Linked DNA regions of Natronomonas pharaonis DSM 2160. The protein of the gene in region 1 binds, or shares a complex with, the protein of each later gene. Links are inferred from orthologs where the notes say so. Each region holds a gene or a part of one and is shown in the gene's direction. Other genes may lie near its edges.

Evidence for each region.
Region 2: the proteins of tuf (region 1) and NP_RS09105 are in contact, whole or in part, in a crystal structure (PDB 7CSL), measured with the Pyrococcus horikoshii proteins. The link is inferred for Natronomonas pharaonis DSM 2160 from one-to-one orthologs. Residues at the interface, in WP_010885563.1 of Pyrococcus horikoshii: Val16, Lys20, Ser21, Lys62, Arg65, Glu66, Arg67, Gly68, Val73, Ala74, His75, Ile88, Asp89, Ala90, Pro91, Gly92, His93, Asp95, Phe96, Lys98, Asn99, Gly103, Ala104, Asp227, Val228, Tyr229, Ile231, Val234, Val237, Val239; in WP_010884146.1 of Pyrococcus horikoshii: Phe4, Leu6, Val7, Val9, Arg11, Met13, Pro14, Thr15, Asp16, Pro17, Leu38, Ala39, Lys40, Glu44, Pro45, Ile46, Ala47, Phe48, Gly49, Leu50, Tyr56, Leu58, Arg60, Asp61, Glu62, Glu63, Tyr65, Ser66, Phe67, Asp68.
Region 3: the proteins of tuf (region 1) and rpl12p are in contact, whole or in part, in a crystal structure (PDB 3WY9), measured with the Pyrococcus horikoshii proteins. The link is inferred for Natronomonas pharaonis DSM 2160 from one-to-one orthologs. Residues at the interface, in WP_010885563.1 of Pyrococcus horikoshii: Lys125, Glu126, Phe129, Arg132, Thr133, Lys165, Leu166, Thr169, Lys324, Gln326, Leu359, Ala360, Ile369, Glu372, Ile384, Ile422, Ser423, Gln425; in WP_010886059.1 of Pyrococcus horikoshii: Glu96, Glu97, Leu100, Leu103, Ser104, Ala105, Leu106, Phe107, Gly108.

The regions. Positions count from the first base shown.
Region 1 is NC_007426.1:152,809-162,582, forward strand. What follows is about bases 2,073-5,019. They hold tuf (translation elongation factor EF-1 subunit alpha), read left to right. Parts: upstream 2,073-2,885; coding sequence 2,886-4,154; downstream 4,155-5,019. Other genes in these bases: NP_RS00760 (homoserine dehydrogenase), read left to right, coding at 2,073-2,718; rpsJ (30S ribosomal protein S10), read left to right, coding at 4,158-4,466; azf (NAD-dependent glucose-6-phosphate dehydrogenase Azf), read left to right, coding at 4,806-5,019. Also shown: NP_RS00740 (RNA-guided endonuclease InsQ/TnpB family protein), read right to left, coding at 1-98; NP_RS00745 (hypothetical protein), read left to right, coding at 182-370; NP_RS14295 (hypothetical protein), read right to left, coding at 510-815; NP_RS00755 (amino acid-binding protein), read left to right, coding at 1,250-1,774; more of NP_RS00760, read left to right, coding at 1,771-2,072; more of azf, read left to right, coding at 5,020-5,573; NP_RS00785 (nicotinamide-nucleotide adenylyltransferase), read right to left, coding at 5,618-6,124; NP_RS14000 (DUF309 domain-containing protein), read right to left, coding at 6,173-6,757; NP_RS00795 (single-stranded DNA binding protein), read left to right, coding at 7,150-8,553; NP_RS00800 (histone family protein), read left to right, coding at 8,604-9,041; NP_RS00805 (histone deacetylase family protein), read left to right, coding at 9,038-9,774. UniProt on the Methanocaldococcus jannaschii protein: GTP hydrolase that promotes the GTP-dependent binding of aminoacyl-tRNA to the A-site of ribosomes during protein biosynthesis.
Region 2 is NC_007426.1:1,770,215-1,780,011, reverse strand. Bases 567-3,536 are described here. They hold NP_RS09105 (elongation factor 1-beta), read left to right. Parts: upstream 567-1,903; coding sequence 1,904-2,170; downstream 2,171-3,536. Other genes in these bases: NP_RS09090 (DUF655 domain-containing protein), read left to right, coding at 3,072-3,536; NP_RS09095 (RNA polymerase Rpb4 family protein), read left to right, coding at 2,673-3,029; NP_RS09100 (50S ribosomal protein L21e), read left to right, coding at 2,383-2,676; NP_RS14165 (HVO_2753 family zinc finger protein), read left to right, coding at 1,716-1,898; tmcA (tRNA(Met) cytidine acetyltransferase TmcA), read right to left, coding at 567-1,602. Outside these bases: more of tmcA, read right to left, coding at 1-566; more of NP_RS09090, read left to right, coding at 3,537-3,647; NP_RS09085 (16S ribosomal RNA methyltransferase A), read left to right, coding at 3,696-4,520; NP_RS09080 (mechanosensitive ion channel family protein), read left to right, coding at 4,545-5,825; NP_RS09075 (HemK2/MTQ2 family protein methyltransferase), read left to right, coding at 5,822-6,397; NP_RS09070 (methionine synthase), read left to right, coding at 6,438-7,421; NP_RS09065 (methionine synthase), read left to right, coding at 7,418-8,488; NP_RS09060 (hypothetical protein), read right to left, coding at 8,507-8,770; ndk (nucleoside-diphosphate kinase), read right to left, coding at 8,834-9,295; NP_RS09050 (50S ribosomal protein L24e), read right to left, coding at 9,296-9,619; NP_RS09045 (30S ribosomal protein S28e), read right to left, coding at 9,619-9,797. UniProt on the Methanocaldococcus jannaschii protein: Promotes the exchange of GDP for GTP in EF-1-alpha/GDP, thus allowing the regeneration of EF-1-alpha/GTP that could then be used to form the ternary complex EF-1-alpha/GTP/AAtRNA.
Region 3 is NC_007426.1:2,157,635-2,167,237, reverse strand. Bases 2,771-5,546 are described here. They hold rpl12p (50S ribosomal protein P1), read left to right. Parts: upstream 2,771-3,871; coding sequence 3,872-4,222; downstream 4,223-5,546. Other genes in these bases: NP_RS10970 (tripartite tricarboxylate transporter permease), read left to right, coding at 4,328-5,546; NP_RS10980 (50S ribosomal protein L10), read left to right, coding at 2,801-3,865; NP_RS10985 (50S ribosomal protein L1), read left to right, coding at 2,771-2,804. Outside these bases: NP_RS10995 (OBG GTPase family GTP-binding protein), read right to left, coding at 1-1,107; NP_RS14625 (hypothetical protein), read left to right, coding at 1,211-1,375; NP_RS10990 (50S ribosomal protein L11), read left to right, coding at 1,488-1,979; more of NP_RS10985, read left to right, coding at 2,166-2,770; more of NP_RS10970, read left to right, coding at 5,547-5,551; NP_RS10965 (PadR family transcriptional regulator), read left to right, coding at 5,680-6,171; NP_RS10960 (hypothetical protein), read right to left, coding at 6,187-6,939; cysS (cysteine--tRNA ligase), read right to left, coding at 6,977-8,470; NP_RS10950 (DUF7523 family protein), read right to left, coding at 8,497-8,979; NP_RS10945 (helix-turn-helix domain-containing protein), read right to left, coding at 9,034-9,603. UniProt on the Methanocaldococcus jannaschii protein: Forms part of the ribosomal stalk, playing a central role in the interaction of the ribosome with GTP-bound translation factors.

The DNA.
Region 1 (9,774 bases):
TGTTTGAAGCGGTCTATCGTCTCTTGGAGAAGGCGGTGAGCATCGTCGTCTACGTCGAGTTTCACGACGGCAGTACGTCGAAGCTCCACAGTTGCCATATGAATTTGAGTTGTTATAGAAGTTACTCATATTGTGGCACAACGTTGGGGAGTCAGACATGGTGTAGCCGGTGGATTGCTGTATGGAGCTTACGCGATTCCCTCCCGCCCTGTTCGCTCCTCGGTTCCGACCAGTCGGAACACTCATCACTCACGGGAAGGGCGGGATTCCCTCGCTGTATCAAGATGGCGTCTATCGTATCACCGAGAAAGGTGAGCAGTATCTCGACGGCGAGTTGGATGCAGAGAAGTTAGAATCCGACGCTGAGTAGTCAATTCAGTCTACGCGCGTGAGAGGCCGTGAGAGCCGAGTGAGTCGAAGGCCGATGTTTCCCGCTGTGGATTGAGTCAGATTGCTGAGAGTGCCGTGAGAGGCCGAGAATCGGCTGAGAGTGTCAGGAGGGTTATTTATTACGGTGGTTCTTTCTTCGGGAGGATTTTCGCTCTGTGAAGTACTATGTCATCGTAGGTGTCCGCAAGCTCACCACTCCCCTGCAGGTCATAGTCGTCGATACAGTCTGGACAGAGACCAATCTTGAGCGCAAATGCCCGTGTCACCTCTCCTCTCTTTTTGGGAGGAATTTCCATTTTGGCTACGTTTTCATCCGATGTAACAACCAATTCCGTTTCTCCTATTCGCTGAGGGTTCCCCTGTGGACCCTTCTCGAATAATCCTTCCCCACAAAGAGCGCATTCAACCGGTTTTTCATAACTCATACCAATACCTGCATTTTCGAGTGCATTAGTCGTTTCTCTGGAAGGATGAGGTACGAGTAACTACAAGGGAGTGCCGAGTCAAATGTAGGGTGAAGCGCCCGAAGGCGTCGGGGCGCGAGTGGAACCATGGTCAACTCTAATCGGGAGATATGTGAGAGAATCGCCGTAAGGCGTTGCTGTCTGTCGAATGTTGTCCGAGTAAAACAACCATGCCGCCTCCCGGATTTGAACCGGGGACAGCTCGATCTTCAGTCGAGTGCTCTCCCAGTCTGAGCTAAGGCGGCTCGCACGTGAACCGAGGCGCAGGCTATCAAAAAGGGTTTCGAAACCGACCGGCCGCCGACACCGAAACCGGCCACGCTTGCGAATGGCGGCGTTCTTATAGCCGGCGGCACAGAGACACACCTAATGAGCGAACAACCGGAGGTGAGTCGATGAGCGAAGCGACAGTACGCGCGTACACGGTACGTCTCGAACTCGTCGATGAGCCAGGCGAGCTGTTGGGCGCACTCGAACCCATCGCCGACAACGGCGGGAACCTGCTCTCCATCTTCCACGAGCGCGGAAACGTCACACCGAGGGGTCACATCCCGGTCGAGGTCGACCTCGAAGCGACGGAGGCCCAGTTCGAGACTATCGTCGACGCGCTCCGGGAGGCCGGCGTCAACGTCATCCAGGCCGGCGCGGAGCGATACAGCGAGGAGCTGACAGTCGTGCTTGTCGGCCATCTCGTCGAAACCGACCTGTCGGACACGCTCCAGCAGATACAGGAGTGTGGCGGCGCGTCCGTCGCCGATGTCTCGCTTTCGGCGGCCGATGGGACCGACGAGGAGTCGAGCGCTCGGCTCCGGCTGGTGGCGAGCGAAGGCCACACTAGCGATGCGCTGGAGACGATACAGGATGTCGCTGACAAGAAGGATTTGCGTGTGGTCGAGCCGCTGACGGGGGTGCCGGCATGAAGCTCTCGGTGCTCGGCTCCGGCGCGGTCGGAGCCGCTGTCGTAGAGCTAGCTGGCGAATACGGCCACGAGGTCGTCGCCGTCGCCGACTCCGCAAGTGCGGCGGTCGACGAGTCGGGGCTCGATGCCGAGGCAGTACTGGAGCGGAAGCGGACCGACGGTCGGGTTGGAGATGCCGACGCCGACGCGGCGCTGGAGGCCGACTACGACGTTCTCGTCGAAGCGACGCCGACAACGCTCGGGGACGCCGAGCCGGGCTTTTCACACGTCAAGCAGGCGCTGGAACGCGACCGGCACGTCGTGCTCGCAAACAAGGGGCCAGTGGCCGAGCGATACGACGAACTCCGGTCGCTGGAGGCCGACTCCGCCGGAAGCGTCCGCTTCGAGGCAGCGGTCGGCGGTGCGATACCGATCCTCTCGACGATAGCCGACCTCGACGGGCAGGTCACCGCGGCCCGCGGCGTCCTCAACGGCACGGCGAACTTCATTCTCAGCCGGATGGCTGCTGAGGGGCTCGGATACGAGCACGTCCTTGCGGAGGCACAGGACCTCGGTGTCGCCGAGGCCGACCCGACCTTCGACGTTGAAGGGACCGACGCGGCGCTGAAATGCGTCATTCTCGCGAATGTCCTTTACGAGGACACCTACACGCTTGAAGACGCCTCGGTAGAGGGCATTGCCGACCTCCCCGGCAGCGCGCTGGAGCTAGCCGCCGAAGACGGCCGGACCATCCGGCTCATCGGTGACGTCTCCGACGGCGAGGTCAGCGTCGCCCCGCGGCTAGTCCCGGAGAACGGGACGCTGGCTGTTTCAGGGACGCTGAACATCATCCAGCTCGAGACAGCACACGCTGGCCAGCTGAACATCTCCGGACGCGGAGCCGGCGGTCCGGAGACCGCAAGCGCTGTCCTCGCCGACGTGGGTCGGCTGCCGCCACTGGAGTAGCGGCGCCAGCGACGCTTCGAACCGAAGACTGACGACAACTGCTTTTTCCGTGGTATCGGCTCGCAAAGGCCCCGAAGCGGCCGGTTTCAGGTGAATCCCTTTCGAAATCGTTTTACGGGGGACCGACAAAAGACTCCGATACAGCGCCACTGCGCGTGAGAAAACAAATGAGCGAAGACAAACCCCACCAGAACCTGGCCGTCATCGGCCACGTCGACCACGGAAAGAGTACGATGGTCGGGCGGCTCCTCTTCGAGACCGGGAGCGTACCCGAGCACGTCATCGAACAGTATCGAGAAGAAGCAGAAGAAAAGGGCAAGGGCGGCTTCGAGTTCGCCTACGTGATGGACAACCTCGCCGAGGAGCGAGAGCGTGGTGTCACCATCGACATCGCCCACCAGGAGTTCGACACCGACGAGTACTACTTCACCATCGTCGACTGTCCGGGCCACCGCGACTTCGTCAAGAACATGATTACTGGCGCGAGCCAGGCCGACAACGCGGTGCTCGTCGTCGCTGCTGACGACGGTGTCCAGCCGCAGACCCAAGAGCACGTCTTCCTGGCCCGAACGCTGGGTATCGACGAACTCATCATCGCGGTCAACAAGATGGACCTCGTCGACTACGACGAGAACAAGTACAAGGCTGTCGTCGACGAAGTCAACCAGCTCCTCGAGCAGGTTCGCTTCAACACCGAGGACGCCAAGTTCATCCCGACCTCGGCGTTCGAAGGCGACAACGTCTCCGAAGCCTCCGAGAACACGTCGTGGTACGACGGTCCCTCGCTGCTTGAGGCACTCAACGACCTGCCGGAGCCGCAGCCGCCGACGGACGCGCCGCTGCGACTGCCGATTCAGGACGTCTACACCATCTCCGGTATCGGTACCGTCCCCGTCGGACGTGTCGAGACCGGCATCCTCAACACCGGCGACAACGTCTCGTTCCAGCCGTCGGACGTCTCCGGTGAGGTCAAGACCGTCGAGATGCACCACGAAGAGGTCCCGAAGGCCGAACCCGGCGACAACGTCGGTTTCAACGTCCGCGGCGTCGGCAAGGACGACATCCGACGTGGTGACGTCTGTGGTCCCGCCGACGACCCGCCGTCGGTCGCCGAGACCTTCCAGGCACAGGTCGTCGTCATGCAGCACCCGTCGGTCATCACGGCCGGCTACACGCCTGTCTTCCACGCCCACACGGCACAGGTCGCCTGTACCATCGAATCCATCGACAAGAAGATCGACCCGTCGTCCGGCGAGGTCGCAGAGGAGAACCCGGACTTCATCCAGTCCGGCGACGCCGCTGTCGTGACGGTTCGACCCCAGAAGCCGCTCAGCATCGAGTCCTCGAACGAGATCCCCGAGCTGGGCAGCTTCGCCATCCGCGACATGGGTCAGACCGTCGCGGCCGGCAAGGTCCTCAGCGTCAACGAGCGATAACGCATGCAGCAGGCACGCGTTCGCCTCGCGGGCACGGCCCCGGAAGACCTCGATGACATCTGCGACGATGTCCGAGAGATCGCCGACAAGACCGGCGTGACGCTTTCCGGCCCGGTTCCGCTCCCGACGAAGACGCTGGAGATTCCCGCCCGCAAGTCCCCCGACGGTGAGGGGACCGCGACGTGGGAACACTGGGAGATGCGCGTCCACAAGCGGCTCATCGACATCGACGCCGACGAACGCGCGCTCCGCCAGCTGATGCGGATTCAGGTCCCGAACGACGTCTCAATCGAGATCGTCCTCGAGGACTAACGCGCCGCGCGGGTCGTGTCCGCCGCAGCACTCACGCGCGACCGCTCCCGGTCGCTTTCCGTAACGCTGCGAATCAGAAGGTTCAAACGACCGAATCGATAACCGATTGATGCGGGCTCGTAGATCAGCGGCAGATCGCTTCCTTCGCAAGGAAGAGGCCCCGGGTTCAAATCCCGGCGAGTCCACTATTTTGCGCCGCGAGTCCATTCGTCTCGCTTCGCTCGACTCATTCCCTCGCCGACGGAGCTGGAGCGGCCACTAACGCACAGACCCGCAGCCACAATCGCGGCTGCTCCGAACCGCACGTTTCTTACCGGCTTGCCGCCTGTCTCGACACAAATGGACGAGACCGTGCTGCTCACGGGAGCCAAGGGGTCGGTCGGAACGGCCATCAGAGAAGGATTGGCCGACGAGTACGACTGGCGGTATCTGTTTCACAACCCACCGCCGTTCGACCCGGACCATCCATACCTTGTCGGGGACGTAAGCGACGAGGAACTCGTCGCCGAGGCCTGTGAAGATGTCGGGGCAGTCGTCCACCTCGCCGGCGACCCCCGGCGTGACGCACCGTGGGACTCCGTGCTGGAGAACAACATCCACGGGACGAAGGTGCTCTACGATGCGGCCATCGAGGCCGGCGTCGAGAAGTTCGTCTTCGCCTCCTCGAACCACGCGGTCGGTCACTTCGAGACGGACCGGAAGCCGGAGCTCTACCGCACCGATGACGACTTCCGGCTCGACGGCACCGAGTTCCCGCGGCCGGGCAATCACTACGGCATCTCGAAGGCGACCGGCGAGGTTATCGGCCGTTACTACCACGACGAGTACGGTATCGATGTCTGCAACATCCGCATCGGAAACCTCACCAAGGGGCATCCACCGAAGGAGTACGAGCGCGGACAGGCCATGTGGCTCTCCTACCGCGACTGTGCGCACCTCCACGACCGGGCGCTGCAGGCCGACTACGACTTCGAAATCGTCTACGGTATCTCCGACAACGACCGCAAGTACTACTCGCTGGAGCGGGCAAAAGACGTACTCGGATACGAACCGAAGGACAATTCCGCAGACTACCACTTCGACGGAACGCCGAAAGACGACGCGTAGCGCTGGAGCCGTTGGCTGCTGTGGTCGGGACGCACCGCAGCGAGTTAGGTGTCGTCGTCGGTTATCTTCTGCAGGCGCGCAACGCCGCCGATATCGTCGACAGCGGCAGCAACCGGGTCAGGGACGAGGGGTCGCCACCGGTCACCGGCGACCATTCGACGGCGAATCTCCGAGCCACAGTAGCGGTCCCGCTCGTGGAGTGGTGTCCCGCGAACCTCGTAGCCAGCCTCCTCGAAGAGCCGCTCGACGAACGGGTTGTTGCTGTAGACAACGTCGAACTCCGGACAGAGGGTTTCGATATGGGTGACCCACATCGCGTTTCGCTCGATGTCAGCGATGGGAATCAGATACGTCTTGGCGTCCAGTTCTTCGAGAGCATCCTGCACGAGATGGACGCGCTCGCCGGCGGTAAATGGGTTCTCGCGAGTGTGTGACTGGCCGGCGCTGCCGATGCCGATAACGACCTCGTCGACTGCCTCGTCGATCTGTTCGATGAGATAGCGATGCCCCAAATGGAACGGCTGGAACCGGCCGATGAGCAGGCCACGCATATCCGCAACGCGAGGCCCAAGACAGATAACGTATCGGTCGGTGCGGGGTCAATCGAAGAGACCTTCTACGTCGTCGTCGCGTCGTGTTCGTTTCTCGACGCGGCGTTCGAGACGGGTCGCGGCGATGGGTGTTCCTTCGGCGACGTACGCGCGAAGCGGCGCAAGAAGCGGGCTCGTCGCCTCCGAATCGAGGTCGGCAGCGGCGTACGTAAGCGCTGTGTCGACAAAGTCGTCACCGTGGACCGCAGCGAGCGCGGCAGCGGCGCTGGCGAGCGCCGGGACCCGAAGCGACGAGACGGCGACAACGTTGCCATCGAGCCGTAGCTGTGGCGGCCGCTCGCGTTCGGCGAGTTCGGGGTCGGCAGCGAGCCGGGCAAGCCAATCGACAAGCGAACCGACAGCGACGCGGTCACAATCGGCGAGGTAGTCGACAGCGCTTTCGGCGAGGCCGACGGCCCCCGACCAGTTGCCTGTCCGGGCTTTATGAATGGCCGCTGTCGCCTGAATGAGTCCCTGCAAACAGTCCGAGCGGGACTCCGGCGGCGCGTCAAGCCAGCGGTCTTCCCATGGCTCGTGTGCGGCGAGAAAGTGGCCGGCATTGTAGAGCGCGAGGCCGGCGCGAAGCGCCTCCATACAGACAGTCGTGAGTGTGGAGGCGTCAGTCTGTCGGATGAAGGCACGGCTGTTCGATGAGTTGTCAGTGAAGAACGTCCGGACGGAGATTTGAACTCCGGTCCCTGGCTCCGCAAGCCAAGAGGATAGTCCACTACCCTACCCGGACTCACTCACACGTAACCCGGAGTGACGTATAGGGGTTACGATTCGAGCGCCAGCAAGGAGGGCGACGAACGCCGCCGGAGCGGCCGAAGCTTCTTGTACGGGGACGGGGGCAGCCGACGTATGCTGACAGCAATTCCGGTTGCGGTGGCAGACGGAGGACGGCTACGGGAGCGACAGACAGTGGAGACGACGACGCGACGACAACGACAACGCTTTTCGCGTGGCAGCCGTCAATCAGCCTGACAATGGGCGCTATCGAGGACATCTACGAGGACCTCGACGCGGACGTATCCGAGTCGGAGTTCCGCGAGGCCGTCGAAGCGAAGGTCGAACAGATGGGCGGGTTGGCCGACGAGGAGACGGCCGCGATGCTCATCGCACACGACCTCGACGGCGGCGAGGTCGAAACCATCGCCGACATCGAACCGGGGTTAGAGGAGGTGAAGTTCCTCGGTAAGGTAGCAAGCGTCGGCGAACTGCGGACCTTCGAGCGAGACGGCGAAGACGACGAGGACGGACACGTCCTCAACCTCGATGTCGCCGACGAGTCGGGGACAGTCAGAGTCGCACTGTGGGACGACGACGCCGTCGCGGCCGACGAGGAGGTCGAACCCGGGCAGGTGTTCCGCATCAAGGGCCGTCCGAAAGACGGCTACAGCGGTGTCGAAGTCAGCGCCGACCGCATCGAGGCCGACGAAGAAGCCGAAATCGAAGTCGACCTCGACGGACGGACGACGGCCGACTCGCTTTCGATGGGGCAGTCCGACGTGACGCTCCGCGGTGTCGTTCTTGATACCGACGCAGTCCGTACCTTCGACCGCGACGACGGCAGCGAGGGCCGCGTCTCGAACCTGACGCTCGGCGACGAGACCGGGAAAATCCGGGTTACGTTGTGGGACGAACAGGCTGACCGGGCCGAGGCGCTCGAAGCCGGCCAGAGCGTCGAAATCGTCGACGGCTACGTCCGGGAACGCGAGGGCGACCTCGAACTCCATGCTGGCTCCAGAAGCGACATCGACGAGCTCGATGAATCCGTCGAGTTCGTCCCCGACGCAACCGACATCGACAGCATCGCCATAGACGAGACGGTCGATATCGCCGGCGTCGTCCGTTCTGCGGACCCGAAACGGACCTTCGACCGCGACGACGGCAGCGAAGGACAGGTTAGAAACGTCCGGCTGCAGGACAACACGGGCGACATTCGAGTGGCGTTGTGGGGTGAAAAGGCCGACCTTGATGTTGGCCCCGGTGACGAGGTGTTCTGTGCCGATGTCGAAATCCAGGACGGCTGGCAGGACGACCTCGAAGCGTCCGCCGGCTGGCAGTCGACGGTCGTCGTCCTTGACGACGATGACCCGGACCGTGGCGGTGATTCCGCCGGGCTCGACGAGTTTAGTGGTGGTTCGGCAGCGGCTCACGACGGGAGCGACGGCAGCGACCCAGCAGCCGACGACGAGGCCGCAAGCGATGCGGGTGATGAACCGGAAACGGTTACTGGAACCGTCGTCCAGCCCGCAGACCCGGTTATCCTCGACAACGGCGACGAGACGATTCACGTCGAAACGGACGCCGAAGTCCATCTCGGACAGGAGGTAACGGTCCGCGGCCGTCGTGACGGCGAGCGGTTCGTGGCCGAAGACGTCTTCTAGTGCGGCACTGCCTCGCAAAGATTAAGGCCGACTCGCCCCGCGTGTGGGATATGAGCGTCGAGTTACCGTTCGCCCCAGTCGATACCATCATTAGACGGAACGCGGGGCAACTGCGGGTCAGTGCCGAGGCTGCCGAAGAACTCGCCCGCCGGATACAGGACCACGGTGCGGCGCTCGCGGAAACGGCGGCCGAACGGGCGACGGCGGACGGACGGAAGACGCTGATGGCGGAGGATTTCGGGTCAACGCCGGGGGATAAAGACGAACTCGAACTGCCGGTTGCGCCTGTCGACAGAATCGCACGGCTCGACATCGACGACCGGTATCGAGTCTCGATGGACGCGCGTATCGCCCTCGCGGGCGAGCTTGAGGCGTACGCGGACACCGTCGCAACGGCCGCGGCGATTCTCGCTCGTCACGCCGACCGTCGGACCGTCAAGGCCGACGATATCGAAACGTACTACGAACTCAAACCACACTTCGAATGAGGTTTGGCTACCGCGAGGCCTGTCTGGAACACGACACCGGGTCACGTCATCCGGAGACGGCAGACCGTCTCCGGGCTATCCGCCGCGGCCTCAAGCGGCGGCACGGCGTCGAATACCGGGACGGCCGGCTCGCGGAGCGGGATGCAATAGAGGCCGTCCACGACGCCGACTACGTGGCTGACATCGAGGCGTTCATGGCCGACGGCGGCGGGACGTGGGATGCTGATACCGTTGCCGTCGAGGAGACGTGGGAGGCCGCACTAGCCTCGGCGGGACTGGCCTCGTGGGCAGTTGATGAAGCCATCGGCGGCGCTGACGGTCGACAAACGCCGTTTGCTATCGGTCGGCCGCCGGGACACCACGCCGAAATCGACGAGGCGATGGGGTTTTGCTTCTTCAACAACGCCGCTGTCGCGGTGCAACAGGCACTCGACGCCGAGGACTCCGGCGTCGATAGCGCAGTCATCTTCGATTGGGACGTCCACCACGGTAACGGCACACAGGATATCTTCTACGACAGCGACGATGTCTTCTATGCCTCGATTCACGAGCGGGGGCTCTTCCCCGGGACGGGCGACGTGCTGGAGACCGGCGGGCCGGACGCCAGAAACACGATTCTCAACGTTCCGCTGCCGGGAGGCAGCGGCGACGCCGAGTACCGAGCGGTGATGGAACAACTGCTGCGGCCGGCGCTCGACCGGTTCGAGCCGGACCTGTTCGTCGTCAGCGCCGG
Region 2 (9,797 bases), 1.6 Mb from region 1 along the record:
GCCAAGGCCCCGTGAGCGAGCCGCGTGGTGGGTCGCGATGCGGAGCGTCCGAACGCCGACGGGACCGCAGGCATCAGGGTCCCGAAGCTGACTCGCCAGCACATCGGGCACCAGATTACCCCTGATGCGGCTTCCTTCGTAGACATCGACAGCGATGTCGTCGTTGAGGCCGCCCTCGCGGGCCAGTAGGGCGACCGAAACGACATGGCCGTCTGCGACCAGCGCGCGGGCAGCGATATTCGGCGCATCGAGCAGACGTGCGAGGTCGTTCGGCTCCGTCCGGTAGTGTGCGTAGACGAGCAGTCCGAACGCCTCCCGGAGCAGCCGTTCGTCGTCGGCGAGCGTATCGGCATCGAGCCGACGGTACGCCGTCTCCGCTGTACTGACATCCTCGACCAGCGGGTCGACAGGCGGGCTGGCATCGAGCAGTAGCGCCCGGAACAGCCACACCTCAACTGGGTCTCCCGGCGCATAACGTATCGGCTCCGAAAGCACCTGTGTCGTCGTCTCGTGGGTCTCGGTGAGCGTTTCACGGAACCGGACATCGAAGCCGCGGCCGGCCCCCTCGTAGCCACGGACCGTCGTGGCAAAGCAGGCCGACGGGGCAACCCCAAGCAGTGATTCGAGCGTCCCGACGGGAAGCGAAGCAGCCTCGTCAACGATGAGTGCGTCCGCCGATGCGTCGGCGGCATCGGCCGGCGACAGAAACCGAACGCGACCCCCACTGTCGGCGAGCAGCGCCGGCGAGCGGTCCCCGTCGCGGGCGTCGTCAGCGAGCGCCCCGAGTGTATCGAGCAGTTCGGCAGCGCGGTCGAATCCCTCTGCCGCGTTCCGGTACTGGGGTGCGGTAATGAGTACGTCGCCACCATCTGCGGCCAGCGCCGCCGCGGCAAGCCCAGCCGCGCTCGATTTTCCCCGCCCGCGGTCGGCCTCAAGCACGACGGCGGCCCCTTTCTTGCGGAGCCGCTCGCAAGCCTGCAGAGCGTCTCGTTGGTCGCTGGTACGGCAGGCCTCGTAGGCAGCGTCGGGGAACACATCGCCCGTCGAGTGTCGCTCATTCGGTGTCGGAAGCCGTGGCGCAGGGTTTGTCCGGCCGTCTTTCAGTAGCCGGTCGCTGTCGACATCGACAATGGCGATGCCCCGGTGGGAACGCAGGGTCTCAACGAGACGGGTACGGAACCGGTCGCCGACATTCGCTTCCGAGAACGGCGGAACAGCAAGCGTCGTCTCGAAGCCGTCGACGCGGTCCGGCCACGACGAAAGCGGTGGCGTGAGGACAACGAGGAGGCCGCCGCCGTCGACGGCTCCGACCGCGCGGCCGAGCGCGTTCGGCCGGCAGCTGTCGTGGCAGTCAAAGACGACACACGCCCGCGTCGTTCCGAGCAACTCGTCGGTTCGCTTCGGTGCAACCCCCGCGCCAACCGGCAGCTCCTGCTCGCTGACAGCGGCGACTTCCGTTCTGTCGATGCCTGCCGCCTCTACGGCCGCCGCTGCCCCTCGGTAGCCGGCATCACGACCGCCGGCCAGCACGAGCAGGCGGCGCTCGTTCGTCGCTGACGCCTCCGAGCAGAGCCCACGCGCCGTCTCCCGGACGGTGTCCATGCGGGAGCCAACGTCGGCGCGGCGGAAGGCTTCGTCGGTCGCCGGCTCCGGACGGAGCAGACGCCTCGGCGTGCTTGGCAAGGGTTAAATGGCGCGGCACCGGACGGAGAGGTATGAGTAGCACAAGCGACAAACGCAGGGACCACTCGTGTATCTCCTGCGGTATCAGCATTTCCGGAACGGACGCGGCGAAGTTCGACTGTCCGGAGTGCGGAACGCTGATTTACCGCTGTTCGAAGTGCCGCAAGCAGAGTAACCTCTACGAGTGCCCCGACTGCGGGTTCACCGGACCGTAACAACCATGGGAAAAGTCGCTGCCAAGATGAAAGTCATGCCGCAGAGCCCCGAGGTCGACCTGGACGAACTTCAGGACCGCCTCGAGAACTCCCTGCCAGAAGGCGCGAAGATCAGCCGCGTCGACCGCGAAGACGTCGCCTTCGGCCTCATCGCGCTGTTCCCGACGGTTATCATCCCTGACGAAGCCGGCGGGACCGACACCGTCGAGGACGCCTTCAGCGGCGTCGACGGTGTCGAAAGCGTCGATGTCGACGAAGTCGGCCGGATATAAACCACCATCTCTCCGTTTTCCAAAGCGAGCACACCTTGATAGCCGCCGGTGTCAGGGTCTCGACCCCGCGTTCCGAGACCGTTACTTTGATGCATAATACCTCGAATACTTCGGTGCGGCCGGCACTCCGCCCACGGCGAGTGGGCGGCTGGGGAAGGAGCGTCGCCGGAACGCACCTTTTATGTGTGGGTCCTGTTTAGGGTGGGTCAAGAATGCCTAGTTCGAACGGTCCACGTCAAGCAACTCGTAACAAGCTGAAAAACGACGCTCGCGAACGCGGTACGTCGCCGCCGCAGCGTTCCATCGAAGAGTACGACGACGGCGAGAAGGTCCACCTCAAGCTCGACCCCTCGGTTCCGAACGGTCAGTTCCACCCGCGATTCAACGGCCGCACCGGAACGGTCGTCGGCGAGCAGGGCGACGCCTTCAAGGTCGAAATCGAAGACGGCAACGTGACCAAGACGGTCATCGCCGCCCCTGCACACCTTCGCCGCCAGCAGGCATGACGATATTCAAGGAGGTACTCGACGAAGAGTACCTCACGACACCGGAGGCCAAGGAGCTGCTGGCTGACATCGAGGCCGAGCGCGCGCTCGACGAAGACCGCGAAATGCGGTACGAACTCGCTCGTGCCATCGAGCACGTCAACCGCTTTGCCCTCCTCGACGTCGAGGAAGCACAAGCGCTCGTCGAGGACCTACGGGAGCTCGAGAAGGTGGACGAGGCAACCGCCTACAAGGTCGCAAATCTCCTGCCGGAAGACCGCGACGAGCTCCGGACCGTCTTCGCACAGGAACGGTACTCGCTTTCGGGCGACGAACTCGACGACATTCTCGACATCGTCGCCAAGTACGCCTGAATCGACCCCTGTTTTAAATATCGGCTTCCCGTACGTGGGTGTATGAGCGACGACGGAGACGACACCGCAGCACGGACAGCGGTCGTGTTGGATTTCTTGCCGCGGGGGAGCCCGAGCGACGACCGACCACAGTACGAGAAGTCCCCGGTCGCCTTCGCGGTCGGCGAGGAGGACTTCCAACTCGTGGAGGCGGCGCTTACCGACGACGCCGGTATCAACATCGGCGACCGAATCGAGATTGATCCGGTCGGAGACAACGTCAAAGACCTCCGGACCGTTGAGTATAGGGACCTCACGAGCACCGCCGAATCGGAACTGGAGTACGCTATCGAGTCGATAATCGATGCCGACGAGGCGCAGTTTGTTGATTTCTACAACGACGCCCAGCCGATTACGACCCGGCTCCACGTGCTGAACCTCCTGCCGGGAATCGGGAAGAAGCTCCGGAACAACGTCCTCGATGCCAGGAAGCGACAGCCCTTCGAGGATTTCGACGACATCGAGGAGCGGGTTTCAGGACTCCACGACCCCAAAGGCGTGCTCATCGAGCGAATCACTGAGGAGCTACAGGAAGACGACCTGAAGTACCGCATCTTCGCCCGCCGTGACGACGAGTAGCGGCAGTGAAGGGTGAACCATATACGACTCGCGGCATAGACTGCTGATATGCGCGACCCCGACGCGCTCCTCGTCCGGGCAGGCGTCCGCGGCGACCCGGAGCGCGACCAGCATTTCCTCATCGACGACCGCGTTCTCGACCGCCTACCGGGCTATCTGCCGGACTCGGCCGACACTGACCACGTCCTCGAAATCGGTGGCGGGACGGGGGCACTCACTGACCGACTGCTTGACGTCGCCGACCGCGTGACGGTTATCGAACGAGACCCCGGGCTGGCGACGTTTCTGACCGACGAGTTCGCCGACGAGATCGAGGCGGGGTCGTTGACCGTCATCGAGGGGGATGCACTGGAGGTCCCACTGCCCGATTTTACTGCATCCGTGTCGAATCTCCCGTACGGGGTTTCCTCGGAGATTGCGTTCCGGCTGCTGCCCGAAAAGCGGCCGCTGGTGTTGATGTTCCAGCAGGAGTTCGCCGAACGGATGGCTGCGGAACCAGGGACAGACGAGTACGGACGGCTCTCGGTGACGGCCGGCCACTACGCGGATGTCGAGGTTGTTGAGCCGGTGCCGAAAGAAGCGTTTTCGCCGCCGCCGGCGGTCGAAAGCGCCGTTGTGCGAACGACACCACGCGAACCGCCCTACGAAGTGCCGGACGACGAACTGTTTATGCGCCTCGTCCGGGCTGTTTTCACCCAGCGTCGTAAGACGATGCGGAACGCCGTCCGGAATACGACGCACATCTCCGGCATTGAAGACGCCGAGGCAGTCGTTGAGGCGGCCGGGGAGGACCTGATGAGCAAGCGGGCCGGGAACGTCCCACCGGAAGCGTTCGCCCGCCTCGCGGCCATCGCCGCGGAGGTCGACGGCTGATGTCGATACGGACTACCCATTGAGATGGTTCCCGCGAACTCGATACCGTGGTACTGGCGGATCATACGGCGTATCCAAGTAACGTTCGATACGCCGACCGCACAGTACGCTGCGACAATCGGGGCAGTAGTGACCTTCGTAGCCGTCTCGCTTACCGTCTACTATGGCGGCCGACGACTCAAAGCGCGTCGCGACCCGGACGCGGTAGAGGCGATGCAGTCGATTGCCATCGCCGTAACTGCCATCCTCGTGAGCGCCTTTCTGGTTGCGGTGTGGCGTACCTCTAGTGAGGTGATCGAGGCGCTCGGCTTTCTTTCGGTGACTCCCGAATCCGGCGTCAAAGCGCTTGTGACGGTTATCGTCGTCGCCGTCGGGTACGCCGTTACGCGGCTGACAAAGCGGTCGATAAAATACGGAAGTGGCCGCGTGACGATAACCCCACACCAGCGTGAGCTGGCCCACCATCTCGTTCAGATTGTGGTGCTCGTGCCGGTGTTGGCGTTTATTATTGCTCTCTGGGGCATTCCGGTCAGCAACATCTTCCTTGGGGCCGGTGTGCTCGGTATCGTGCTCGGCTTTGCGGCCAGAAAGACACTCTCGGGCATCCTTTCGGGGTTTGTCATCCTCTTTGCCCGGCCGTTTGAAGTCGGCGACTGGATACGCGTCGGCGAGCGGGAAGGCATTGTGACCGACATCACCGTCTACAACACACAGATACGGACGTTCAACGAAGAGCACGTGCTGGTGCCGAACGATACAGTGACGGAAAACGAGATTATCAACTACTCGAAGACAGACCGGCTCCGAATCGAGACCGATGTCGGCGTCGATTACGAGACGGACATCGGGACTGCGGCCGCTGTTGCGGCCGAAGCGATGGAGCGGGTCGAAGCGGTTGCCCCCCAGCCGTCACCGGATGTCATCCGACTGGAGTTCGCCGACTCGGCGGTTATACTGCGGCTACGCTACTGGATAACGACCCCGACGGTCCAAGAGAAGTGGCGTGCACAAAACGCGGTCATCGAGTCCGTCAAGCAGGCCTTCGAGGACGAAGGCATCAAAATCCCGTTCCCACAGCGTGAACTCACCGGACGAGCGGAAACCGGTGGATTCCATATTACAAATACTCCGACTGACAACGACGACAGCCGGAAAGCGGTCCGTCGTCGGCCGGGCGCAGGCGGCGACATTTCGGAACCAGTCGAGGACGACCTCGCTGACTCGGACGACGAGGAGAAACACCCGGCTGCCGATTTCGAGGAGTCAGTCACGGACCCGCCCGCAGACGAGGAGGCGAGACGGTGACGCTCGAAGACCGCCGTGAGATGCCGACTGTCTACGAGCCTGCGGAGGACTCACGACTACTGGCCGATACTGCAGTCGAACGAGTCGATGGCGGTGTCGCGCTTGAGGTCGGCGTCGGCTTCGGCTACGTCGCCGCGCAGGTCGCCAGCGCAACCGAGACCCGCGTCGTCGGCTGTGATATCAACCCCGAGGCGTGTGTGCGCGCCCGGGAAGCCGGTATCGAAACAGTGCGGTCGAACCTGACCGACCCCTTCGCGGCCGACAGCTTCGATGTTGTGCTGTTCAACCCGCCCTACCTCCCAACGCCTCCCGAAGAAGAGTGGGATGACCCACTGGAACATGCTCTCTCCGGCGGCGAAGACGGCCGCCGCGTGATTCGGCCGTTTCTTGACGACCTCGGCCGAGTGCTGCGGCCGGCCGGCCGCTGTCTCCTGCTCGTCTCGTCGCTGACCGACATCGATGCTGTCGTCAAACTGGCAGCCGACGCCGGCTTCGAGAGCCGTGAAGTGGCCGAGGAGTCGTTCCCGTTCGAGCGGCTCGTCGTCCTTGAAATAACCCATGCGAATAGCTGAGTAGGAAATATTAAACGCCGTCATCTCGTAGCCGGCTGCAATGACGGAGGTACTCGCTACGACACCCGGGCTGTATCCGCTGCCCGACTGGGCGAAAGACGAGCTGTCGGACCTCAAAGGCCATCAAAAGGACGACCTGATTTCCGGCGACGAGTCCGACGCCATCGTCGACGCCTACGAACGCGCTCGCGCTGACGTGCTCGAATGGCAGACCGACGCCGGAATCGACCGCGTCGTCGAAGGCCAGCTCCGGTGGGACGACATGCTCGCCCACCCGCTCTGTGTCCACGACAGCGTCGAGACCCGCGGTATCGTTCGCTACTACGACAACAACAACTTCTATCGGGAGCCGGTCGTCCAAGACGCGCTGACTCCTGACGGCGACGTTGCCGACGAGATTGCCGCCGCCGACGGCGTGAATCAGGCCGTCCTCCCCGGCCCCTACTCGCTTTCCGAGCTCGCGACCGACGAACATTACGGCGACGACGCCGCGTTCCTTGACGCTGTCGCCGACTTCCTCGCCGCGGAGGCGGGGGCGCTCCCCGATGTCGAGACGCTGTTCCTGTTGGAACCGTCTCTCGTCACCGACGCCCCGGACGACGGGGCCGACGAGCGTGCCAGCGAGGCCATCGACGCCGTTGCCGACGCCGTCGACGCCGAGGTCGTCGTCCACACGTACTGGGGTTCGATTCCGGAGAAGCCCTACGCCCACCTGATGGACGCCGACATCGATGCCATCGGCTTCGACTTTGTCACCGACCACGAAGGAAGCGTCTACAACATTCAGGAATACGGCACGAAGGACAGCATCGCACTCGGCGTCGTCGACGGGCAGAACACGCTCGTTGAGACGCCCGAGGAAATCGCCGAACGCGTCGAGTGGGTCGAAGAGCAGGTCCCTGTCTCCGAGTTCGAACAGCTCTATGTGACATCGAACACCGAGCTGTTCTACCTGCCGACAAACAAGGCCGAAGCGAAGCTGAACGCACTTGCGACCGCCGCAGCCGAGGAGGTGCCCCGATGAGCAACCGTTCCCTTCCCGAAACGAGAGCACAGTTCCGCCCGAAGGACCATCCGACCGAGCATTTCCTCCTGACAACCGTCGTCGGCTCCTACCCCAAGCCGAAGTGGCTCAACCGGGCGAAGGAACTCGCCGAGGACGACGACCGGGACTTCGACGACGACGACCTCGAAGAGGCCCTTGACGACGCTGCTCGACTCATCACCGAAGAACACACCCGCGCCGGGCTAGACGCCGTCGTCGACGGCGAGATGCGCCGCAACGAGATGGTCGAGTACTTCGCCGACCGCATCGACGGCTACGAGTTCAACGGCCCAGTCAAGGTCTGGGGGCACAACTACTTCGACAAACCCTCCGTCGCCGACGAGGTCGCATACGACGAGCCGTGGCTGGTCGACGAATTCGAGTTCACCACCGGTGTCACCGAGCGACCGGTAAAAGTCCCGATTACCGGCCCCTACACGCTCGCGTCGTGGTCGTTCAACGAACACTACGAGGGCGAGGCGGAACTGGCCTACGAGTTGGCCGACCTCGTCAACGAGGAAATAAACCGGCTTGTCGAGGCCGGCTGCCGATACATCCAGATAGACGAGCCGGCGCTGGCGACGACGCCGGACGACCACGCCATCGTCGGCGAGTGTCTCGAACACATCGCCGACGGTATCCCCGAGGACGTCCGTCTCGGGCTACACGTCTGTTACGGCGACTACTCGCGCATCTACCCGGAGATTCTGGACATGCCGGTCCATGAGTACGACCTCGAACTCGCCAATGGCGACTACGAACAGCTCGACGTGTTCAAAGAGCCGACCTTCGAGAAAGACCTCGCACTGGGTGTCGTCGACGTTCACACGACGGACGTCGAGACCGTCGAGGAAATCAAGGAGAACATCATCAAAGGCTTCGAGATCGTCCCGCCGGAGCGGCTCACCGTCTCGCCCGACTGCGGCGTGAAGCTGCTGCCCCGTGAGGTCGCCTATCAGAAGATGGAGAACATGGTTGAAGCGGCCCGACAGGTCGAAAAAGAGCTCGACGCCGGCGAGATAACCGTCGGCTACGCCGGCCAGTAAGCGGTTTTCGTCTTTTTTTTATTCGTCTGTCTCGTCACCGGTTGCGGCCGCATCCTCGGTGTCGCTGGAGGCTGCGACCAGCGACAGAACGATGCTCCCGACGCCGGCCAGCGCAACGAGTACGCCCTCGGTACGGACCGCCGAGACGTACCAGTCGCTCGGTTCGAGGTCTTCGGGGTTTTCGTAGCCGACAAGCACCATCCGCGTCAGGTACTCGAGTTTCTTTTCCGGGAAGACGGCGGCGAAGACGCCGTATGCGACCGCGAGTGTTTTCCAGAACATACCGATGGCTACGAGCGGGGAGGATATAAAATCGGGGAGCGCGTCGGCCGCGGTCAGCAGCCGTTATTCGTAGAGCCAGGGCTCGTCGATGCGCTCGTAATCCTGCAGTTCGTCGTCGTCGAAGAACAGCCCGATTTCGCGCTCGGCGGAGCCGGGCTCGGTGTCGGAGCCGTGGATAACGTTGCGGCCGAGGTCAAGCCCGAAGTCACCGCGGATGGTGCCGGGCGCGGACTCGGCGGGGTCGGTCTCGCCCATCATGGTCCGGACCTGCGCGACGGCGTCCTGTCCTTCCCAAACCATGGCAAAGACCGGCCCGGAGGTGATGAACTCCTTGAGCTCGTCGAAGAACGGCTTGTCGACGTGCTCGGCGTAGTGCTCGCGGGCGAGCTCGTCGTCGATTTGCATGAACTTGCCGGCGACGAGCTTGAGGCCGCGGTCCTCGAATCGGGAGACGATGTCGCCGATGAGGCCGCGCTGGACCCCGTCAGGCTTTACCATCACGAAGGTGCGCTCGGTGTCGGCCATCTACGCTTGCACCTCTTCTTCGTCTTCCTCGTCGGCAGCCTCTTCCTCGGCGGCCTCAAGATCGGGCGTCTCCTCGGCCGCTTCGTCGGCTGCTTCCTCGTCGGCAGCCTCAGCAGCCTCGTCTTCCTCGTCGGCCGCTTCGTCTTCGGCTGCTTCCTCGCCACCAGTCCATTCGAGGTCACGGGCTTCGCGGCCCATGAAGTAGTTCTTCTCGCACTTCGAGTCAGCGAACCAGAGCACGGTACCGTCGTTTTTGACGTACATCGTGCCGGTTCCCGGCTCGATTTCCTGTCCGCTGTAATCGCAGGTACGTTTCTGAACCATTATTGTCCTCCGATGGAGTCGGCCTCACGAGCGGTCTCGCGAAGCTGAATCACGTCGCCGACACGGACCGGGCCGAGGACGTTCCGGGCAATGATACGGCCCTGGTTTTCGCCCTCTTGGATCCGGCATTTGACCTGCATGGCTTCACCGTGCATGCCGGTCTCGCCGACGACCTCGA
Region 3 (9,603 bases), 2.0 Mb from region 1 along the record:
GGCGACGATTCGCAGCACGTCCTCGTCCTGTAGCTCGTGGTCGCGGCCGACCTGTTGTTCGTCATGCTTGGCGGACGGGCCGGTTACGCGTGCAAAGCGGAACCGGTCGTCGAAGCTCCCCCCGAGCTTCTGGAGCGCATCGTCGACAGTGTTTTCCGATTCAGTCAGGATGAGCGGTTCGTCCCGGTCGATGCCCCGGCCGGGCTTGTCCATGTAAATCCGGATGAGGCCCAACTTCTCCCAAATAGTCTCTTTCAGTGATTCGAGTCCCTTCTCTTTCTCGGCGCTGATGAAGACCGCCTCCTCGGGGTCGATATCGTGGGCGCGAAGGTTCTCCTTTACCGTCTCGACGTAGTTGGGTTCTATGAGGTCGACCTTGTTGACCGCGACCGCGGAGGGGAGGTACTCGCGGTTGTCCTGTAGCGCGTCGACGAGTTGGTCGATGGTGAGGTCTTCGCGGATGGTCACGTCGGCGTTGACGTACTCGTACTGTCTGAGCACCCCCATTATCGTTTCGTCGTCGAGGCTCACCCTGTCAGAGGTGGTGAGATTGATGCCGCCCTTGTGCTTTTTGCGGATGTTGACCTGAACGGGCTCCGTATCGAGACGAACCTTGTTGTTGTACAGCTCCGTGCTAAGCCGCTCGTATTGGTCGATTTCGAACGCCGAGAGGACGAACAACACGAGGTCGGCAGTCCGAACCACCGACAGGACCGCCTGGCCGCCGCCACGGCCCTCGGCGGCCCCTTCGATGAGCCCCGGCACGTCGAGCAGCTGGAGGTTCGCCCCGCGGTATTCCAGCATCCCTGGGTTTACATCCAGCGTCGTGAACTCGTAGGAGCCCGTCTCGCTTTCGGCGTTCGTCAGGGCGTTCAGCAGTGTCGACTTGCCGACAGAGGGAAAGCCGACCAACGCGACGGTCGCATCGCCGTGTTTCTCGACGGCGTACCCACCACCACCGCTTCCTGACGACTGCCGTCGCTCTAGCTTCTCCTTCTTTTCGGAGAGCTTGGCTTTCAGCCGACCGATATGCTGCTCGGTCGATTTGTTGTACGGGGTGTTGGCGATTTCCTCCTCTATCGCCTCGATTTCCTCTTTGAGCCCCATTGGGTGAGTCCTAACGTCCCCGCGGAAAAAGCCGTTCGGTTGGCCGGCCGTCTCGGCTTCGGGAACGTACAGGGCTATGGCCTTCGAGCCGCAACGGTGCTGCATGGAGAGCAAGCAGAAGCTCGCGTACTCGCTCGCCTGTGTCGGCCTCGCGTTCGTCGGCGTCTTCCACATCGTGTTTTCGACGGCGTTCGACTACGGGCTCCGGTGGGTCGGCGGCGTGCTCGTCGCGGCGGCTGTCTTCGGGCTCTTTGTGGTTAGCGCCTGAGACGGCTGTTATCGGCGACTCCACCACCGCCGAAACCAGCAGCGGGTGTCCGACAGTCCCACGTCGGAACGAATCGACAACCCTTAAAGTCGCCCGGACACTCCGTTCGTGTATGGCTGGAACTATCGAAGTGCTCGTCGCCGGCGGGCAGGCCGACCCCGGGCCGCCGCTCGGCCCCGAACTCGGCCCGACGCCGGTTGACGTGCAAGCGGTTGTCAACGAGATTAACGACCAGACTGAAGCCTTCGACGGCACCGAAGTCCCCGTCACCATCGACTACGATGACGACGGTTCCTTCGATATCGACGTCGGTGTCCCGCCGACGGCGGCGCTTATCAAGGACGAACTCGACTTCGAGACCGGCTCCGGCGAGCCCAACGAGGAGTTCGTCGCCGACATGTCCGCCGAACAGCTCAAGACGGTCGCAGAGCAGAAGCTCCCTGACCTGCTTGCTTACGACACCCGCAACGCCGCCAAGGAAGTCGCCGGCACCTGCGTTTCCCTCGGTGTTACCATCGAGGGCGAGGACGCCCGAACGTTCAACCAGCGGCTCGACAACGGCGAGTTCGACGACGTCTTCGCCGAAGCCGAGCCGGCGGCCTAAGCCGAGCGTCGCTCTTTATTCGCTTCTCGCCGCGTGCGATATCGCTGTCGCTACCGATGGGAGCGGTCGGCATACCGCCGCTGGTTCGACGGCCTTAAGTAGGTCATCCCCATCCCTCGAAATGAGACAGGCGTAGCCTGTTTCACGCCGTAGTAGCCCATGTGGCTGCAACTACGGAGGTGAACGATGGCAGATTCGATAGAGGACGCAGTATCTCGCGCAATGAGCGAGTCACCCGAGCGGAACTTCCGTGAGACGGTCGACCTCGCTATCAACCTGCGCGACCTAGACCTAGCAGACCCCAACAACCGGGTGGACGAGAGCATCGTCCTACCTTCGGGTACGGGCCAGGACACGCATATCGTCGTCTTCGCAGAGGGCGAAACCGCCCTCCGTGCCGAGGACGTTGCTGACGATGTACTCGACAGCGACGACCTCGAAGACCTCGGAGACGACGACAATGCGGCGAAAGATCTCGCTGATGAGACCGACTTCTTCATCGCGGAGGCTGACCTGATGCAGGACATCGGTCGGTACCTCGGGACCGTGCTCGGCCCCCGAGGGAAGATGCCGACGCCCCTGCAGCCCGACGACGATGTCGTCGAGACGGTCAACCGGATGAAGAACACCGTACAGGTCCGGTCCGGCGAACGGCGCACGTTCCACACGCGCGTCGGCGCGGAGGATATGGACGCCGATGCTATCGCCGACAACGTCGACGTCATCCTTCGACGCCTGTTCACGGATCTGGAAAAAGGCCCCCAGAACATCGATACGGTGTACGTTAAGACGACGATGGGGCCAGCTGTGGAGGTGCCCGCATGAGCGCCGAAGCTCGCAAAACCGAGACGATCCCTGAGTGGAAGCAGGAAGAAATTGACGAGCTCGTGGCGTTCCTCGAACGCTACGAGTCCGTCGGTGTCGTCGATATCACCGGCATTCCGAGCCGCCAGCTGCAGGACATGCGCCGTGACCTACACGGCACCGCTGCGCTGCGCGTCTCGCGGAACACCCTGATGGAACGGGCTCTCAACGAGGGCGGCGACGGCCTCGGAGAACTCGTCGAGCACGTCGAAGGGCAGGTCGGGCTCATCGGCACGAACGACAACCCCTTCGGACTCTACCAGCAGCTCGAAGAGTCCAAGACGCCCGCGCCCATCAACGCTGGCGAGGTCGCCCCCAACGACATCGTCATTCCGGAGGGCGACACCGGCGTCGACCCCGGGCCGTTCGTCGGCGACCTCCAGCAGGTCGGCGCCAACGCCCGCATCGAGGGCGGCTCCATCAAGGTCGTTGAGGATTCGACGGTCCTTTCGGCCGGCGAGGAGGTCTCCTCGGACCTATCGAACGTCCTGAGCGAGCTCGGTATCGAGCCGAAGGAGGTCGGCCTTGACCTCCGCGGTGTCTCTTCGGAGGGCGTGCTGTTCTCCCCCGAGGAACTCGACATCGATGTCGAGTCCTACCGGACCGACATCGAGTCGGCCGCAAGCGCCGCTCGCAACCTCTCGGTCAACGCCGAGTATCCGACCGCGCGCACCGCGCCGTCGATGCTTGCGAAGGCCGCTGGCGAAGCCAAATCCGTCGGGCTGTCGGCTGCTGTCGAGAGCCCCGACCTCGCCGACGACCTCGTCTCGAAGGCCGACGCACAGGTTCGTGCGCTCGCGGCCCAGATCGACGACGAGGAGGCGCTCCCGGAGGAACTCCAGGACGTCGAACAGCCGGCTGCAGCCGATTCGGCTGCCGAGGCTGACGACGAGGACGATACCGGCAACGTAGAACAGACAGACGAAAGCGATGCTGACGATGCTGACGATGCCGACGACGCCGACGACGCCGACGAGGAAGACGGCGACGGTGGCGACGCGCTCGGCGACATGTTCGGGTGATTTACAATGGAATACGTTTACGCAGCACTCATCCTGCACGAATCTGGCGAAGAGCTCAACGAAGACAACCTCACTGACGTTCTCGACGCGGCCGGCGTCGACGTCGAAGAGTCCCGTGTGAAGGCGCTTGTCGCCGCACTCGAGGACGTCGACGTCGAGGAGGCCATCGAGACGGCCGCAGCCGTCCCCGCTGGCGGCGCTGGTGGCGCTGCCGCGGGCGGCGCTGCCGAGGCCGACGAGGCCGAGGAAGCCGACGAAGGCGGCGACGCCGACGAGGCCGAGGAAGCCGAAGAGGAAGCCGAAGACGACGGCGACGACGAGGACGGCGGCGAAGGCCTCGGCGAACTGTTCGGATAACGCCGACACCACCTTCTCCCGTTTTTTCTCTCACCCAGCGACAGCTACCGGCCCGGCCGTGTCGCTCCCGGCGGCTTATGTAGGATAGCGACGCCAGACGCTCCGATGGAAGTGGTTCTCGCGCCGAGAGAGACGGCAGTCGCCCTCGGGTTCGTCGCGGCGGGCATCGCGCTCGGCACCGCGAGCGGGCTTGTCCCGGGACTGCACGCCAACAACATGGCGCTGCTGCTTGCTGGCATTGCCCCGTCGGTACCGGGGCCGCCGCTGTACGTCGGGATGGCGATGCTTTCCGCTGGGGTTGTCCACACGTTCCTCGAAATCGTCCCGACGCTCGCGCTCGGCGTCCCCGACCCGGCGATGGCCGTCGCCGCGCTCCCCGGCCACCGGCTCGTGTTGGAGGGGCGTGGGCGTGAAGCGCTGCGCCTATCGGCACTCGGTAGCGGCATCGCGGTCGCGCTTGCGGTCCCACTCGCCGTTCCGATAACGCGGCTGATGACGGCGGTGTGGCCCGTTCTTCGGGCACACCTATCGCTCGTCTTGATGGCTGTCGCGGCGGCACTCGTCCTGACAGAGCCCACTCCGGGTCGCAAGCTCGTCGCCGCCGTCTCGTTCGGGTTGAGCGGCCTGCTAGGCGTCGCGACGCTTTCGCTTTCGCCCGAAGCGCCGCTTTCTGCTGGCGGAATGCTTGCGCCGCTTTTTGCCGGGCTCTTCGGCGCGCCGGTGCTCGTCGACGCCATTAGCGGCGACGGCATTCCGCCACAGGACGGCCCCGAAATCGCTGCCTCGGGGCGGAGCGTCACCGGACTCGCGGGACTGGGGACCGCTGCCGGCGCAGTTGTTGGCTACGTCCCGGCGGTCTCCAGTGCCATCGCCGCGACGTTTGCGCTGCTTGCCGTCCCCGGCCGGTACGGTGCCCGGGGGTTCATCGTCGCCACATCCGGCGTTAATACAGCAAACACGGTCTTTGCGCTCTTTGCGCTCATCGCCCTCGGGTCGCCGCGGACAGGCGTTCTCGTCGCTGTCGAGGCGGCGTCGGTCCCGCTTTCGGTCCCCCACCTGCTCGCTTCGGTCGGCGTCTCAGCGCTCGTTGGCGTGGTCGCCGTTCCACTCGTCGGCGACAGATATCTCGCTGTCGTCGGCGCGCTCGACCCTGCCCGGCTTTCGGTGGCGCTGCTTTGTGGCCTCGCGGCAGTATCGTTTCTCTTTGCCGGTGCCGTCGGTGTCGTAGCGTATGCCGCTGCCGCCGTTGTTGGCCTTGTTCCGGCCCGATACCGGGCGCGACGGGCGAATCTGATGGGTGTGTTAATCTGTCCAATTCTTTTCACGTAGCCGCCAAGCATCACGAGCAGCCGTCGTCGCACCTTCTTTTCACTGTTTTTGTTGACCTTCCATTACCGGACATTTATATAACATGACTCTCTTTGTGCGAGTATGCCTCACACGCAGGTGGTTGACGAATGAGCTCCCAAGGTAACGTCGAACCGACGCTGGAGCGGCTGGTGACCGAACTCGGGGACGGGGACGCAACACGCGACGACGCCGACCCGGCGGCACGGACCGAAGCGGTCGTCACAGAGGCTTCCGAGACGCTGTTCGAGGGTGGAACGCTCCATGTCGATGACGGACTTATCAAGCAGTCGCTGCCGGAGCTGCTGCTTTTGCTTGTCGGCCTTCGTTCGACGGACACCCACGGGAAAGGCATCATGGAGGACCTCAGCCGATTTTTCGGCGCACAGTTGAGCCCCGGAACAGTGTATCCGATGCTGCACGACCTCGAAGCGGACGACCTACTTGAGATGCGGGAGCTCGTCCAGACGAAGGAATACACTATCGATGACACAGAAGCAGTCCGGGGCGAGATTCAGGCGGCGATGCAGCAGCACCTCGCGCTCGGATTAGTCTTCAGCCGAGCGCTGGACGAGATTGATGTCGACGAAATGGACGACTGACGCTTCTCGCGGCGGCTACTGACTCGGCTCTGAGCGGCTCTGCTTTTTGAGATGCGCTGCGGCACCACCGACAGCCCCGAACACGACTGGATACGCGATGCCGGCAACAAACACCGCGGCCAGCGGGTCGGGGCCGATGCTGAACCCGACGGCCCACCCGTCACCGAACACGGCCGTTCCCGGACCAGGGTCGCCTTCGATGCCCATCGTCACCGTCGACGGCGAGTACGTGGCAAGCCACACCGCAAGCGCCGCGAGCGGCGCGTACGCAACCGTGATAGCGGCACCTGTCCCGGCAGCCCCCCAAAGCGACTGGGGAGCAAGAGCCGCGGTGGCGGCACCCCCGGCAGCGAGCAGCACGAGCGGCACGGCCACAACAAGCCAGCTAGGGTCGACGATGGCTGCGTCCGCGATGGCCGCAGACGTTTCCGGGGCAGTACTGCTCTCCCTGACGGTGATATCGACGCCGTGGGCTTGAAACAGGGTCCACAGCAGCGCTTCGGTCGTGTCCGGTAGTGTGCTAAACGCCGACTTCGGGGCGTCTATTTCGGCCAGTTGACGCTCCGGTTCCCGGAGCCGAACGACCGCCCCTGCGAGGGCAATTCCGACAAAGAACGCGGCCGAACCGGCCTGTGCGCAGACATACACGATACGACCGAGTGCCTTGGGTCGATGCCGGTTGGTGTCTGGCTGTCCGCCGCTCGGTGTCTCGCTGTCGGCTGTCTGCTCGGGACAGGAGCCGTTGGACTGGAGGGGCTCGGGCGGCATACGCACGCTTTTTTACACCGAAATATGTGTGTTTTGCCTACAGTCGGTACTCAGCGCCGTCGTCGGTGTCCTGTATCTCGACGCCGAGGGCCTCGATGTCGTCTCTGATTTTGTCGGCCCGTTCGTAGTTTTCGGCCTCGCGTTCGGCCTCTCGGACCTCGAGCAAGAGCTCGACGAGCTCGCCAGCCAGCGCCGCCTCGCCGTCGGCGCTGCCGTCGAAGTCGAAGCCGAGGACGTCCCCGCCGAGCCGCTCGAACGCCTCGATACCTCGGCGTAGCGCCCGGTAGTCGTAGCGGTCGCGGTCGTCGAGGTGGCTGTTGATGGCGCTTGCGAGGTCGAAAAGCGCCGACAGCGCCTCGCGGGTGTTGAAGTCGTCGTTCATCGCCTCGGTAAACGCCGCCTCGGCTGCTTCGACCGCCTCACCGAGCGGGGAGTCGACCTTTGTCCCCGCGGCAGGGCTGTCAGCGGCCGCGGCAGCCCGTTCATACGCGGCCGCAAGCCGGTCCCACCGTTCGAGTGCCTCCTCGATGGCTGCCTCGCTGTAGGTCTGGGTCGAGTTGTACGACGCCGACAGGAAGAACATCCGGAGCGGGTTGACGCCGAAGCGGGCGACGGCCTCCGAGACCGGGATGAAGTTGCCGAGGCTGGAGGACATCTTCTCGTCGTCCATCTGGAAGAGGTCGGCATGGAGCCAGTAGCGGGCGAACTGTTCGCCGGTGGCGGCCTCGCTTTGGGCGATTTCGTTTTCGTGGTGCGGGAACACGAGGTCGCGGCCGCCCATGTGGATGTCGATGGAGTCGTCGAGATGCGTCATCGACATCGCCGAGCACTCGATGTGCCAGCCGGGGCGTCCTTCGCCCCATGGGGACGCCCACGTCTGGCCGGCGGGGGATTCGGTAGCGTACTCACAGTCAGCATCGCGGTGCTCTTCGAGTGCCGATTCGGAGACGCCGCCGGCCTTCCAGAGGGCGAAGTCGGCCGGATGGCGCTTTTCGGCCTGTTCGGTCTCGGGCCCCTGTGCCTCGACGGCTTCGAGCCGCTGGTTGGAGAGCTTTCCGTACTCCTCGAACTCGGTCACGTCGAAGTACACCGAGCCGTTGGATTCGTATGCGTAGCCGCGCTCGACGAGCGTCTCGATGAGGTCGATAATCTCGGGGACGTGTTCGGAAACGCGTGGGTAGACCTCCGCCCGCTTGAGGTTGAGCGAGCGCATATCGGAGAGCAACTGGTCGATGAAGTGGGTCGCCACATCACCCTCGTCGTCGCCGAACGTGTCGCCGTCGGCCGGTTCGCCGACGCGGGCGACGATTTTCTCGTTCACGTCGGTGATATTCTCGACGTGGCGGACATCGTAGCCGAGCGCCTCCAGCCACCGATGAATCACATCGACGTGTACCCACGTCCGGGCATGACCGAGGTGGGCGTAATCCGAAACCGTCAGGCCGCAGTAATACAGCAGGACGTTGTCGGGGTCGGCCGGCTCGAACTCCTCGCGTTCGCCCGAAAGCGTATTCGAGACACGGAGCGTCATTGTCGGGGAGTCGCCCGGAGCCGGTTTCAATGCGTCGCTTGGCCGAGGCTGCCCTCCACGGCCCGCACCGCGTCGGCTCCGTCCCGGCGGCCGACGACAACAGCGAGATATCCGTCGCCCGCGGCTGCGGCCTCAACCCCGATATCGGCGGTTCGGAGCCGGCCAAGCACCGGTTCGAGCACCCCGGGTTCGACATCGCCTTCTGCGACGATAGCCGTCAGGTCCCCGCCGTCGGCGGCAAAGCACGTGTCGCCGACGGAGAACAGGCCGTTACTGTTGTCGTCGCTACGGCCGATGCCCGACCGCATAGAAACACTGGCGTCCGTCTTGGGCGGGCTGTACTCGTCGGCCGCTTCAGCGTATCGGCGTAGTGCCGCAGCGACGGCCTCGGTGTCGCCGACATCGAGAACGCGCGCGGCTGCGGTGTAGTTGACGACGCCGGCCCTGAGCGCGGTTTCGAGGAACGGCCGCTCGCGGACGGCAGCCCGAGTATCGGCGGCAACAGTCATAGGGGAACGCTCACGGCGGGCGTCAAAGAGCCCGTCGGTCGTGGCCGCTGTCGGTCACTCGACGAGCGACGACAGCAGCTTTCCTTCCACTTTCCGGAGATGTTCGCCGACCGTTCCGGCCGAAACGTCGACCGTCTCGGCGATGTCCTCGTGGGTTGCCTGTCGCGGTACCTCGTAGTAGCCGGCCTCGACCGCTGCCTCAAGGATTTCCCGCTGCCGCGGCGTTAACACGGAGAGCAACCGCCCGGTGCTCGGCCGGTAATCGCCCGTTCCCTCTAACGATATTCTGACCGTATTCGGGACTGCCTCGACGGTTCGCTGTATCGTCTCATCGTCGCCGATAAGCGTCACCCGGACGCCGCCGTTGTCACGGTACTCCAGCGGCGTCTTCAGGACGGCCTCCGTCTCTTCGACGGCCGCAAGCAGCTCTGCGACCGTTTCCGTCGGTCGGAAATGGACGTAGATGTAGCCGTGCTGTTGGCCGACTCGGCTGTCGCCGTCGGTCGCGATGTCGTAGCCGAGGACGTCCGACTGCCCATCGAGGATGTCGGCGGCCCGCGAGAGGTCGCCTCGGACCCGAGAGAGCATCACGCAGGTACCGTCGTCGAGAGACTCAAGCTGGTC